Regions from separate parts of the Aeribacillus sp. FSL M8-0235 genome, predicted to be linked through region 2. Evidence: predicted binding sites of a transcription regulator. Region 2 holds the regulator's gene; each other region holds the start of a gene.
The links. The regulator Rex, encoded in region 2, represses fermentation and respiration genes when NADH is low (regulators of the CRP and FNR family bind a similar motif). The targets are predictions, from matches to a motif close to TTGTGAAATATTTCACAA.
Positions count from the first base shown of each region.

Region 1 (4,734 bases), 3.3 Mb from region 2:
ATATCTTTTAATGTTTCCTCCAAGCTGCTTTCTGAAATGTTTCCGTTCCAAAATGATTCCAGCGCTCTTTTCCATTCTCTTCTTTCACCAATTCTTGGATAGCCAAGATTTGAACTAATTAATGTCAATATTGACACCCCCATTTGATTTGTATCTCAACACATAATAAAAAAAACCCTCTTTTTACGCGTAAAAGAGGGAATTGTGGACTCTAACTCGTGTTGAGATACATGTAGGGCTTAAATCTCAACATGGCTTCATCACTCCTCCCTATGACGCGTAGGTGGCAGTGCATACAACAGGCAGGTCTCCTGACTTAGGATCATCGCTTTCGATCCTCCTTCCCATTTCAAAATTGAAACAGTGGATGTTGGCCGAAAGCTCCCCATCACAGTGGCGCGACCGTGTTGGAATTTCACCAATCTTCCCTTTTAAGCGCATATTGCTGATGAAATATGACGCACCTGCTGCTTGGAACACTATATGAAACTATAATTATCAGAATAGATGATTTTTTTTGTTTTTTCAATCCCTATTTTTTAGGTTCAGAAAAGTGCTGCCCTATTTTGGGAAATCAATGGACAGAAGCAGGAATTCACATACAAATTGTGAAATGTTTAGAGGGTCGTTTTTAAAATTTAATTTTTCTAATAACGTAAATTCGAAAAATTTTGTTGTTTACAATACAGGATCGTTGCAGTGAATAGTTTGAGATACGATGGTAAAATTAGGTGCTTGGAGCCTTCACTGAAAAAGGAGCTATAAAAAACGTATTTTTCAATACGAATCATTTGAACGAGCAGCATTTTCATGTTAATACTTGGATTGGAAGAAGTGTGATTTTTCAAAAAATAAGTGGGATTATAGAAAGGATGATTATGTTGAACGACATTATCAAAACCATTTTAAATCACCGTTCCGTTCGTCATTTTGAGGATCGGCCTTTGACAGATGAGCAAATCCGATTAATTGTCGAATGCGCCCAAGCCGCTTCAACTTCAAGTTACATGCAAGCCTATTCCATTATCGGGGTGAAAAATATACAAACGAAAAAAAAGCTCGCTGAACTGGCAGGAAACCAAGCTTACGTAGAGAAGAGCGGACATTTATTTATTTTTTGCGCTGATTTGCACCGTCATGAAGTCATTGGTGAAATGGAAGGCAAAAATGTAGAAGATTCATTGAGGAGCACTGAAAAATTTATGGTAGCTCTCATTGATGCTGCACTGGCCGCTCAAAATGCTGCGTTAGCGGCTGAGTCAATGGGACTCGGCATTTGCTACATCGGAGGCATCCGCAATAATTTAGAAGAAGTATCGAAGCTGTTGAAAATTCCAAACAAGGTCATCCCTCTTTTTGCATTAACTGTCGGCTACCCTGCAAAAGAAACGGCGAAAAAACCAAGAATACCTTTTGAGCATATTTATCATGAGGAAGAATATAAGCAAGATCAAGAAGCATATGTGCGCGAGCTTGAACAATATAATGAAATAGTATCCAATTATTATGATCAGCGAACAAACGGGATTCGCAAAGATACTTGGACTGGTCAAATGGCTCGCATGCTTTCGAATCCGACAAGAATGTACATGAAGCAATTTGTTCAGAAAAAAGGATTGAATTTAAACTAAAGCTTCAGCTCCTATCTCGATTTTATGAAGATAGGAGCTTTATTTTTGAACAGAAAATTGTATGTAAGTCATTTATCCGAACTCTTCCTTTCAGCATGAATTTGTTTATTTTTCCCCTGACTCGGCTGCTAACTCATTTTGCTTATTTCCTCACTTGGCAAATTTAGAATGATACATCGGTTCAAGAAAACAGATGAAAACGTCATTTTTCAGCTTCTTCATGTACATCCCTCGAAAATACATTCCCATCAGCTTTTATTTGGAAAATATAGAGAAGATTCCCTGAAAAAACGGAATTTCTCTATATTGTGTCAGATTCATGGCAAAAATTTTACAAAAAATTTATCGTTTCTTGACTGTTTTTTGAATTAAAGTTTATTTCGATAAAAATGTGATAAAGTTCATTTACAACTCAATTATTTTTTGAATCGATTAAGTCGGTTTTTTATGAAAATTTAAAACATTTCTGATTTGAGAGGGATTGAAAATGCCGGCACAACAACAAAAATGGTTGAACTTGTTTATGAAGGTTTTACCACTGTCATTGCTTTTTTTGTTGACAGGTTGCAGTGAACGCTTTGTTTTATTAAATCCGAAAGGACCTGTTGCAGAGGTTCAAAAGGATTTAATCCTTTGGTCAATTTGGTTTATGCTGTTTATTATTGTTGTCATCTTTGTGCTATTTGCAGTTATTTTATGGAAATACAGGGAGAGACCGGAAAATCTTGATTATGAGCCTCCTGACCAGCACGGAAATACACTTCTGGAAATCATTTGGACAGCTATTCCTGTGTTGATTGTCATTGCATTGGCGATACCAACGGTTAAGGCGACTTTTGAGCTTGAAAAACCGCCGAAGGAATCTAGAGGAGTTGAACCAATTGTCATTCATGCGACAGCAGCCGATTGGAAATGGATTTTCAGCTATCCAGAGGAAAATATTGAAACAGTCAATTATGTCAACATTCCAAAAGATGTTCCAGTTGAATTTAAATTGACAGCTGTCGGCGGGATGAGCGCTTTATGGATTCCAGAGTTGGGCGGACAAAAATATAATATGGCTGGAATGGGAATGACTCTTTATTTGCAGGCTGATCATGTCGGGACGTTTAAAGGGCGGAATTCAAACTTTACAGGAGAAGGATTTGCCCATCAAACATTTGATGTGAACGCAATGGAAAAAGAAGATTTTTATAAATGGGTGAAAGAAACACAAGCATCAGCTCCATTGCTGACGAAAAAACAATTTAACGAAATCATCCAAGTCGGAGTTTTAAAAGATAAATTGACTTTTTCTGGAACACATTTGGCGTGGGTTGATTTTGCGAAACCAGGTGAGCATTTAGACAATATCCCTGCAAAAGAAAAGCACGGTACCATAAAATTGGAGGAAGTTGAATCTGATCATCATGATAATCGTGAACATGAAAGCCATCAGCACGAAGGACATTAATCGGAAGGAAGGAGGAACGTGCTGTGAAATGGGATGAATTTTTCGTTACCGGCGAACCCCTTATATATATGGCGGATGCAGCCATTGTATTAACAATTATTGGTATTGTTTTTGTATTAACCTATTTTAAAAAATGGAAATGGCTGTGGAAAGAGTGGCTAACGACTGTTGACCATAAAAAAATAGGGATTATGTATATTATTTCCGCCGTATTAATGCTATTCCGAGGGGGCGTAGACGCACTTTTAATGCGCGCCCAATTGACAGTGCCAAATAATACGTTTTTAGATTCACAGCATTATAATGAAATTTTCACTACACATGGAACCATTATGATTTTATTTATGGCAATGCCGTTCATATTCGGGATCATGAACATTGCAGTTCCTCTCCAAATTGGAGCTAGAGATGTGGCGTTCCCGTATTTGAATGCACTCAGCTTCTGGACGTTTTTCTTTGGCGCCTTGCTGTTCAACATTTCATTTGTGATCGGCGGCTCACCGGATGCAGGGTGGACGGCATACATGCCTCTTGCCGGAAATGAACTCAGCCCGGGGCCGGGCCAAAATTATTATTTATTAGGATTGCAAATTTCAGGGATCGGTTCATTAATTTCCGGTATTAATTTCATTGTAACGATTCTAAAAATGAGAGCTCCTGGAATGACTTTAATGCGCATGCCGATGTTTACATGGGCAACACTTATTACGTCTATATTGGTTGTTTTCGCTTTTCCGGTATTGACGGTTGCTTTAGCATTAATGACATTGGACAGAATATTTGGCACTCACTTTTTTACGCTTTCAGGCGATGGAGTGCCAATGCATTGGGCGAACCTGTTCTGGATTTGGGGGCACCCGGAAGTGTATATTGCCATTTTGCCAGCTTTTGGGGTTTTTTCAGAAGTTGTCTCAACGTTTGCAAGAAAACGTCTTTTCGGTTATACAGCCATGGTTTGGTCCATGGTGGCGATTTCTGTATTAAGTATGCTCGTTTGGGTGCACCACTTTTTCACAATGGGTTCAGGAGCCCCGGTTAATGCATTTTTCTCTGTATCGACGATGGCGATAGCCATACCGACAGGGGTAAAAATCTTTAACTGGCTCTTCACTTTATATAAAGGTCGAATCAAATTCACATCTGCGATGCTATGGTCTTTGGCGTTTATTCCAACTTTCGTCATCGGCGGGGTTACAGGTGTGATGCTTTCGATGGCTGCGGCCGATTACCAATATCATAATACGTATTTCCTTGTGGCCCATTTCCATAATACGTTAATTTGCGGTACGGTCTTTGCTGTCTTTGCAGCGCTTCATTATTGGTATCCGAAAATGTTTGGCGTCATTTTAAATGAAAAGCTCGGCAAAATTACGTTCTGGTTTTTCGTCCTTGGCTTTAATGTATGTTTCTTGCCGCAATATGTTTTAGGATTTATGGGCATGCCAAGAAGAATTTACACATATCCGGCAGATGCCGGCTGGACGGAATTAAACGTCATTTCGACTATTGGCGCAGTTATGATGGGAATCGGCTTTATCTTCCTGTGTATTAATGTTGTGTACACGTACTTTAAAGGCGAGCGTGACCTCACGGGAGATCCTTGGGATGGCCGAACGCTGGAATGGTCTATTCCGTCGCCTGCACCGCATT
Region 1 covers NZ_JBBOBW010000001.1:3,651,322-3,656,055, reverse strand. Annotated here, with positions in the region: gene metE (5-methyltetrahydropteroyltriglutamate--homocysteine S-methyltransferase) at 1-143, opposite strand, end outside; cobalamin riboswitch at 285-483, opposite strand; gene nfsA (oxygen-insensitive NADPH nitroreductase) at 882-1,631, shown strand; gene qoxA (cytochrome aa3 quinol oxidase subunit II) at 2,119-3,084, shown strand; gene qoxB (cytochrome aa3 quinol oxidase subunit I) at 3,108-4,734, shown strand, end outside.
Region 1: qoxA (cytochrome aa3 quinol oxidase subunit II) is a predicted target of Rex. The motif match lies at 1,951-1,968, and genes of this name have one in related genera.

Region 2 (4,734 bases):
TTTTTTTAGCATTAATTTCGCTAAAGCGAGCCGAGCTTTTTCTCCTCCGCTTAAAGACGAGACGGTTTTCAGCACTTCATCTCCTGAAAAAAGGAAATTCCCTAAAACCGTTCGGATTTCTTTTTCTGTTTTTTCGGGATAGTCATCCCACAATTCATCTAAAACCCGTTTAGATGAAGACAAATCCGCTTGTTCCTGGTCATAATATCCGATTTGGACATTAGATCCAAACTGAATTTTTCCGCTCAGCGGCTTTAAGCGGTTGATGATCGTTTTTAATAAGGTAGATTTTCCAACTCCGTTTGGCCCTATTAAGGCAATTGAGTCCTTCCTGTTGATCGAAAAGTTAATATTTTTCACGATCGGAGTTTTTTGATCGTAGGAAAGGGACAAATCAATGGCTTTTAACACGTCATTGCCGCTTTGCTTTTCGATTTCGAAGGAAAAGCTGGCTGACTTCTCGTCCCCAGCGGGCCTGTCCAGTATTTCCATTTTCTCAAGCATTTTCCTTCTGCTTTGCGCACGTTTCGTTGTCGATGCTCTTGCTAAGTTTCGTTGAATAAAATCTTTCATCCGCGCGATTTCTTCTTGCTGTTTTTCAAATTGTTTTAATTCCCTTTCGTACGCTTCCGCTTTTTGTTTTAAATAAGCGCTGTAATTCCCAACATACTTCGTACAAACTGTTCGTGATATTTCATAAACAGTGTTGACAACGCGATCTAAAAAGTACCGGTCATGGGAAACAATTAGAACCGCTCCATTATAATGCTGTAAATATTGTTCGAGCCAGTTTAATGTTTCCATGTCGAGATGGTTTGTCGGCTCGTCGAGTATGAGCAGATCCGGTTTTTTCAACAGGAGCTTTCCGAGTGCTAACCGGGTTTTTTGTCCTCCGCTCAAAACCGAAATTTTAGTTGAATAGTCGTAATCAGCAAACCCTAATCCATGCAGCACAGAACGGATATCCGCCTCATATTGATATCCGCCATTTTCTTTATATAAATGTTGGAGTGAATCATATTCCTTCATTAAGCTTTGCAAAGCATGAGAATCTCCAGCTGAGGAGATAGCTGCCATTTTTTGTTCAATATTTCGCAGCTCAGCTTCGATGTTCCGCAGCTCTTCAAAAACGGTTAGCATTTCATCCCATATCGACTTAGTTGATTCTAATCCTGTGTTTTGTGCCAGATAGCCGATTGTTAAATCTTTTGGCTTCACAATTTCACCAGAATCAAAGGGCATTTCACCGGCAATGATTTTCAATAATGTTGATTTTCCGGCTCCATTGCGGCCTACAACGGCGATTTTATCTCCTGTTTGGATTTCCAGCTTAATATTCGATAAAATAAGGTCAGCACCATAATATTTTGTGATTTTGTTTAACTGCAATAAAATCATCCATAGTTCACCTCAATCTTTGCTAGAATAAGTGTAGCCTATATATTTGACTGCAGGCAACTGACCTGATGAACAAAAGGACAAGAAATTGTAACAATCGTTCAAAAGACACGAATAAAAAAATAGTGTATAGTTTTTATATAAGGAGAGTTTGGAGAAAAAACAAATAAAAAGAAATGTAGACGGAGAAGAAGATCAGGATGGAAGCGTTATCAGTCTGATATTGTTTCATACAGGCGAGCAGCCGCTTGCTAGAAAACATAGTTAAAAACAAAATTAGTCAGGTTGTTTTGGATTGCGAGGGATGAGCATTGAATCAAGATCAATCTAAGATACCGCAAGCAACTGCAAAAAGATTACCTCTATATTATCGGTTTTTGCAAAATTTACATGCCTCGGGAAAACAACGTGTTTCCTCTCAAGAACTGAGTGAAGCAGTAAAAGTAGATTCTGCGACAATTAGAAGGGACTTTTCATATTTCGGAGCGCTGGGCAAAAAAGGTTATGGATATAATGTCAATTATTTGTTATCATTTTTTAGAAAGACGCTTGACCAAGATGAGTTGACCAAAGTTGCCCTCATTGGAGTCGGAAATTTGGGAACAGCTTTTTTAAATTACAATTTTACAAAAAATAACAACACACAAATTGTTATTGCATTTGACATTAATAAACGAAAAGTAGGAATGAAAATTGGTGGAGTTCCAATTTATCATTTGGATCAGCTAGAAAGTGAATTGCCTGATGATGTGCCTGTTGCGATATTAACGGTCCCGGCAACTGCCGCTCAAGGAATAACGGATCGGTTAGTGGAAAAAGGCATAAAAGGCATTTTAAATTTTACGCCGGCTCGCTTAAATGTTCCGGATAAAATTCGGATTCATCATATCGATCTATCTGTTGAACTTCAGGCTCTTGCATATTTTTTAAAACATTATTCGAATGAAGATTGAAGGAGCGATATTAAATGCCAACAATTGGAATTGGAAGCTTGCTGTTGATTGTATTTGCAGCTCTGCTTGTTTTCGGGCCGAAAAAACTTCCTGAGCTTGGAAAAGCTATAGGAGAATCATTAAAGGAGTTTAAAAGTGCCACGAAGGGCTTAGCAGACGATGATGAAGAAAACAAGAAAAATGAATAGCAAGAAGAATGGATGAATAATGATGAGCGAAAAAAAAATGTCCGTGTTGGAGCATATAGCGGAGCTTAGAAAACGGCTGATTATTGTAGTCGTTTTCTTTTTCGTTGCTATGATTACTGGCTTTTTCATAGCGAAGCCAATTATTGTTTTTTTACAGCAAACTGATGAAGCAAAGCAATTCGCCTTAAATGCTTTTCGTCCTGCAGATCCATTGATCGTTTATATGCAGATTACATTTATTATTGCTTTAATTCTAACTTTCCCTGTTTTATTGTACCAGCTTTGGGCGTTTATCAGCCCAGGACTGTATGAAAAAGAAAGGCGGGTCACATTAAGCTATATACCGTTGTCGGTTGCTTTATTTCTTTTAGGTATAAGCTTCTCTTATTTTATTTTGTTTCCTTTTGTCATCGATTTTATGGGGCGGCTTTCCAATGATTTAAACATTCAACAAATGATAGGAATAAATGAATACTTTCGTTTCCTGCTGCAGTTAACATTGCCTTTCGGACTGTTGTTTCAGCTTCCCGTTGTCATTATGTTTTTAACAAGACTCGGGATCATCAATCCGGCGTTTTTGGCAAAGGTTAGAAAATATGCGTATTTTGTATTGCTTGTTATCGCAGCGATTATTACGCCGCCTGAAATTGTGTCGCATTTAATGGTCACGATTCCGCTATTCATTTTGTATGAAATAAGTATCATTGTTTCAAGATTTGCTTACAAAAAAGCACAGTCTTCTCAAATAAAAGAATCAGATCAAAAGTAAAACCGATGGGCTGTTATAAACATATCCCTCTTGTGAAGACAGTATAGGCTTTTTTCCTACTGTCTACACAAGAGGGATAATATCATTACACCTCATCGGTTGTTTTTTGCTTTCCGAATTTTATATGAGAAAGTGAACATGCGGATGGAAACAGCAAAATCAAACGTGGCTAAAATCATTAAAATCATATTTGTAGCTGTCCACATACCATTTTCAGCATGATGAATTGCTAAATATGTAAATAGAACTCCCATGATAAAATAGAAGAGTCCCATGGAAACGGGATGAAAATTCATAATCTTAGCTGCCTCCAATAATGATTTGTATTTGTTCCATTTGCTTCATCATGTTTTCAATCTCATCATGATAAATTGTTTGAATGATGACTACGATTGTATTCATCATTGTATGGGCAAAAATAGGGACTAATATGCGTTTTGTTTTATAATATAAAAAAGCGAACGTAAACCCCATTGCTGTATAACGCAATAAAAGTTCAGGCTCCCCATGCACGATGCCGAACAATAGCGAGCTGACAAGCGCGCCGATCCAAAAATTCGTTTTTTGATAAATCACCCCGAAAATAATTTTTCGGAAGATAATTTCTTCAAGAATCGGTCCTATTATTGATGTGACAATAATCAAATAAGGCGTTGCTTCAATTAAATCCATAATGACTTGAGTATTTTCCGACATCGGATTAACTTTAAGTACATATATTTCAATATTGCCAACGATTGTTTGAATGAAAAAAGCTAAAAAAACTCCGAAAACAGCCCATATGGCAGATTCGCCGAAAGAAGCTTTTTCAATCCGGACATTATTTTTTCGTTCATGACGAAGGAGAAATAAAATAATGACAAACGCAGCAGTAAAACTTGTAATCGACCAATATGCTTGCGCTTGAAAAAGTCCTGCATTGAGATTTTCATCGACGCCAACACCCAGTTCATAAAAAAGGGGAACTCCAATATAGGATGAGAGCTGCATAATGATGTACGTAATGATGATCCACCAATATTGCTTTTTCACGAATAGTTCTCCTTTATAAAAGATTCATATGACTATTTTAACACACAATGTTTTAAAGAAAGAAAAACAATTTTGACAAGGTAAGCACTTAATGGTGGATGTTAAAATTTTTTTAAAAGAGACTTGAAAAATAGAGGAGGTTTCTTTAATATAATAATTGGTGTTAGCACTCGATAGCAATGAGTGCTAATAATGAATAAGGAATAAATTTTGAAAATCTCAAAAGATATTTGAGGAGGTTGTTTCCCTTGTTAAAGCCATTAGGTGATCGCGTTGTAATTGAACTTGTTGAAACAGAAGAAAAAACAGCAAGCGGCATCGTATTGCCTGACACAGCTAAAGAAAAACCTCAAGAAGGTAAAGTAGTAGCAGTTGGTACTGGTCGTGTATTAGA
Region 2 covers NZ_JBBOBW010000001.1:387,511-392,244, forward strand. Annotated here, with positions in the region: gene NSQ71_RS02045 (ABC-F family ATP-binding cassette domain-containing protein) at 1-1,398, opposite strand, end outside; gene NSQ71_RS02050 (redox-sensing transcriptional repressor Rex) at 1,710-2,351, shown strand; gene NSQ71_RS02055 (twin-arginine translocase TatA/TatE family subunit) at 2,366-2,539, shown strand; gene tatC (twin-arginine translocase subunit TatC) at 2,562-3,308, shown strand; gene NSQ71_RS02065 (YdiK family protein) at 3,401-3,604, opposite strand; gene NSQ71_RS02070 (CPBP family intramembrane glutamic endopeptidase) at 3,609-4,340, opposite strand; gene groES (co-chaperone GroES) at 4,589-4,734, shown strand, end outside.

Region 3 (4,734 bases), 1.5 Mb from region 2:
ATTTTAAATGTGATGCCGTTTGTTTGGGAGCTGGAAGAAGAGCCAAAAACACCAAAATAATTGGGACTTCTTTCATAAAAAAAGCTGTCCCTTTCAGGAAAGGAACAGTCTTTGAAAAACGTTTAGGAAAGGAACCCTAGCTGCCTTAATGCTTTTTCGCTCATTCTATCAGGGGACCAAGGCGGATTCCAAGTGATTTGGACATTTACGTCTTGAATGCCTTCAATATCACGCAACGCGCGTTTCACACCGCCTGCTATTGAGTCGTGCAACGGACAGCCGGGTGTAGTCAATGTCATTAAAATGAATGCAGTTCCGTCTTTTACTTCAATCTTATAGATCAGTCCTAAATCAACAACATTAATTCCCAATTCAGGATCTAAAACGTTTTGCAGTTTTTCCAAGATCTTTGCTTTTATTTCCATTGTAACATCACCCTTTATATTTCAGTAAATCGTTCCCTCATTTTTTATTTCAGCAATACGGAGCCAATCGTACAGGCAAATAATCCAGAAAACAGCACCATTCCTCCTTGAGCAAGATAAAATAGACCAGTGCTTGAAGAGGCAAGAGCAGCGATCATGCCGATAAGACTCGCAACAAATAAACAGCATTCCATCACAATCCATTTTTCATTTATCATTTGTTTCAAAGTCGGCACCGCTTCTTTGCCGATTTTTTTGCTATACCGGTGTGTCCACCATAGAAAAGGAACAATTTTATATAAATAGCCAATGATGCTTAATACAATCCAGCCGAACAGATAACAGTAGATGATGATGGAAAAGATGCGGGAATGGATTTCACTTTGAAAAGAAAAACCGGCCGCCGCTATATGCAGGATGACTCCAAAAACAATGGCCAAAAGAGCAAACAGAAAAGGTTTATCCAGTTTTTTCTTCATCCTTTTCTTTAAAATGGCAAACATATGGTATGCAAACAACCCATATCCGACAGCCATCAATTGAAGCCCTGCTGATAACAACCGGTCATTTGCCGTTATAAAACTGATGAAAGTTAACACAAGACCGCTTATATAAAAAATGTAGACATATCGGGCCGTGTTCATTGAAAAATGATGCGCCAATGAAAACATCGGAACCATTTTGTAAGAAAATCCGAAGATAAGAAGTGTAAACCAGCCGGAAAATCCCAGCAATATATGTGCTTTGAAAATCAAATCATGATCGATTAATTGTCTGCCGCTCCAAAAATGATAGGCAAGCGTCAATCCGAGCCCGATCGTTAGGAGCAAACAAATGGGGGCGGTACCAACAAATAAAGTGATGACCGTTCTTTTCTTCTGTTTTTTTAATGTCATGAACATCTGCCATAAAAACATTACAATCCCGCAAGTAAGAAGCAAGCCTGAAAATATAGCCATTTGAATATTAAAGGCCAGGCTGATGCTAAAAGATAGTATTCCTAATGACGTGACGACCATTTGGATAAAAGCAAATGATTCATTCCATATCGGGGTTAAAAACACGACTGGAACAAGCTGATACATGGCCCCCATGGCTGTCATTAAAGCAAAGCCAATCACTAATAAATGGACAGCTGACAATACGACAGGAAGGCGCATTTCTCCGGTTGAAAGCTGACGAGTTGACAGAAATAAAAGAATTTGAGAAAGGAAAAACGCCAGCAAGCCAAAAATAATAAACGAAAAAGGGATTCGAATATTCGTTTCATAAGTATGATTAGCCGTCATCATCGTCATCCTTCTTTTCAATCGTTATTTCATAGCTTCCATCACTGCGCTTTTGCGTTTGATAGGTATAACCGAGATCGTCAAGCTCTTCAAATAAAAACATCGGGCGGCGGTCATTAATAATTTTCAACGTTTCTCCTTTTTTTTAATTTTGCTAATGCCGTTAAAGTCCGCATCATCGGTTGTGGGGGCTCTAAGCCGCGATTATCCAGTATCATTTTTTCATTCCTCCGTTTTAACAAAGGTAATTTTCCAATGTTTATCCTCTATTTTTTCCGCTTGATAAGAAAACCCTTTTTTCTTCATGATAGGAAAAAGCGGAACGGGTTTAAACGGAGCGTGTAAAATAAATACATCTCCTTGTGCAAGAGGCTGAATGGCCGCCATGATTTTTTGAAACGCCTCTAATTTCTTCTTTAAATCTTCGCGAACATCTAATTCAACAGTTTTTCCCATCCATATTCTCCTTTCCATCTTTTTTATCAATGTTCATCATAGTAAAAACAATTCCCGCAATTTGTGATTTGCTTCACTTCATCGGCATCACTTTTGAAAAGTTTATGAATAATTGATTCGTGATGCCGTATTGGCATATATCCTTCCAATTGAGGGAAGGGAAGATGTTGCAACATCATTAGAAAATGTTTCAGTTTTCAATGAAAGATCGGTACCATTTCGCTAAGGATATTGTTTTGCTTGAAATAGAAAGGAGAGTGTGTGTTTTTAAAGCGGAAACAGCTGATGGCATGTAGGGAAATTTATTTCTTTGCTAATATGGTCAGCGGCCATTGTGCGAAAAATACGTCTAACCCGGACAAAGCGCTATTGCAAAAAGATCATTCTAACATTGAAAGTATGTCATTGACATCAAAAAGATGGTTGCCTGAAAAGTGTGCTAGAAGAAAAAAGCGGGGCGTAAACCAAGTTAATGCCATTCTCGAAAACGATTGAGAAGTTGTTCATCTATTTAGGTAGCTGGTATTTTTTCATCTTATTGTAAAGTGTAACTTGTGAAATCTCTAATTCTCAGGAAGCTTCGGATTTGTTGCCGGCGGTTTTCTTTAATGATTTTTCTATCAGTTGTTTTTCGATAGTATCTTTTTTTCAATCAACTTTGAGTTTTTTCGAGTCTGGACGGATTCTCGACAGGTGACCCGAAATGGAAAAAGCTAAGAAGATCCTGTTGATGGATGAACGGTTTTCTAATATAATAACCATTCTTTCCATCAAGTCGCCAAGCATTGGTACATTGTCCATAATGAAAACTGCTGATTCTATTATGAAAGCCTCCGTTTGCCGAAATCGTAAAATATTTTTGTGTATCTATTTTGCTTTCTCAATTCATTATATAGAGCCCCATCATGTTAGCCATAAAAAAAATGATAAATTGGTAAAATGTATTCCAAATAGGTTTCTTTTTCAGAAAATTTTTTTTACAATTAATTTAACCTTTTATGATCATTCGAATTTATGGGACAGAGATCTCATTCTATTGTTTATCTTGTCTGTAACATATGAAGAATGAATGTATAAGGAGAGGAAGATGTTGCGAGATCAATTAACCGCCCTTTATTGAATTTGCGCATTTCGGTGACAGACCGATGTAATTTTCGTTGTGTATACTGTATGCTGAAATGGAAGGAAGACAGTATTCTTTTATAAAACGGGAATAACTAATGACGTTTCAAGAAATATATCGTTTGGCCAGCCTCTTTACGTTTAGGCATTCGAAAAATTCGTCTGACCGGGGGGACGAAAGGACATTGATGTACTAATATCGATGTTAAAAAATATTTCAAGATCTTCAAGACGTTTCATTGACCATTAACGGATATTTTTAATATCATATGCCAAGCGTTTAAAAAAAGCGGGCATGAACCGGATCAATGTCAGTTTAGATGCTTTAAATAACGAAATTTTTTCTAAAATGAACGGAGGTAAAGCAAAGTCTGAGGAAATTGTTAGAGGAATTGAAGAAGCGGTTGCACAAGGTCTGGCGGTAAAGGTGAACATGGTTGTAAAAGGAATAAATGAGAGCGAAATTTTACCGATGGCTCGTTTTTTTGAAGAAAAAGGAATGACGATCCGCTTCATCGAATATATGGATGTCGAAACCTTAAACGGTTGGAAAATGGACGAAGTTTTGACGAGCAAAGAAGTTCATGATATGATTCACCAAGAAATACCTCTTAAACCAGTTCAGTCAACGTTTTTGGCGGTTACCACAAGGTATCGATACCGAGGTACGGATGTGGAAGGCGGTTTTATTTCTTCCTTATCAGGAGCTTTTTGTTCTGATTGCACGCGAATGCGCCTATCAGCTGACGGTAAAAAGTATACATGCTATTTGCCTCAAACGGCGTTGATTTATTAGTTAAAATGCGAAAGGGAGCAAGCGGTGAAGAAATATTGGATGAGATCACCCGTGTTTGGCAGGCTCGGGACGATCGTTATTCCGAAGAAAGAGGAAGGATCAATGCTCTTTCTGCAAAAAGACGTGTGGAAATGTCTTATATTGGCGGGTGAGGTGTGATTGATGAGTGTATCTGAACATCGCAGCAAGGCAAATGACCCTGTTCGCTGCAAAGTGATCACCGTTTCTGATACGAGAACGAAGGATACGGATAAAAGCGGTGCATTAATCATCGAATTATTAACGAGAGAACAAATGGAAATAATAGATTACGAGATTGTGAAAGATGAACGGGAAGCCATTCAATCTGCTGTGAAAGAGGCTTCTGACGAAATTGATGTTTTTTTATTGAACGGCGGGACTGGTTTTACAAAACGGGATGTGACGGTAGAAGCGGTAAAAGAATTGCTTGACAAAGAAATGGTTGGTTTTGGGGAATTGTTTCGTTATTTAAGCTATAAAGAAATTGGAAGCGCATCCATGCTTAGTCGAGCACTTGCCGGTTCAATTGGACAAAAAGTCATTTTTTGCATGCCGGGATCTACAAATGCGGTTCGTCTTGCCATGGAAAAGCTGATTTTGCCGGAACTTCGCCATCTTGTTTGGG
Region 3 covers NZ_JBBOBW010000001.1:1,934,759-1,939,492, reverse strand. Annotated here, with positions in the region: gene NSQ71_RS09330 (metal-sulfur cluster assembly factor) at 123-425, opposite strand; gene NSQ71_RS09325 (hypothetical protein) at 470-1,717, opposite strand; partial or broken gene NSQ71_RS09320 (DUF2249 domain-containing protein) at 1,704-1,932, opposite strand; gene NSQ71_RS09315 (DUF2249 domain-containing protein) at 1,937-2,170, opposite strand; gene NSQ71_RS18545 (helix-turn-helix domain-containing protein) at 2,741-2,806, opposite strand; partial or broken gene moaA (GTP 3',8-cyclase MoaA) at 3,272-4,240, shown strand; gene NSQ71_RS09300 (MogA/MoaB family molybdenum cofactor biosynthesis protein) at 4,251-4,734, shown strand, end outside.
Region 3: NSQ71_RS09315 (DUF2249 domain-containing protein) is a predicted target of Rex. The motif match lies at 2,232-2,249, and genes of this name have one in related genera.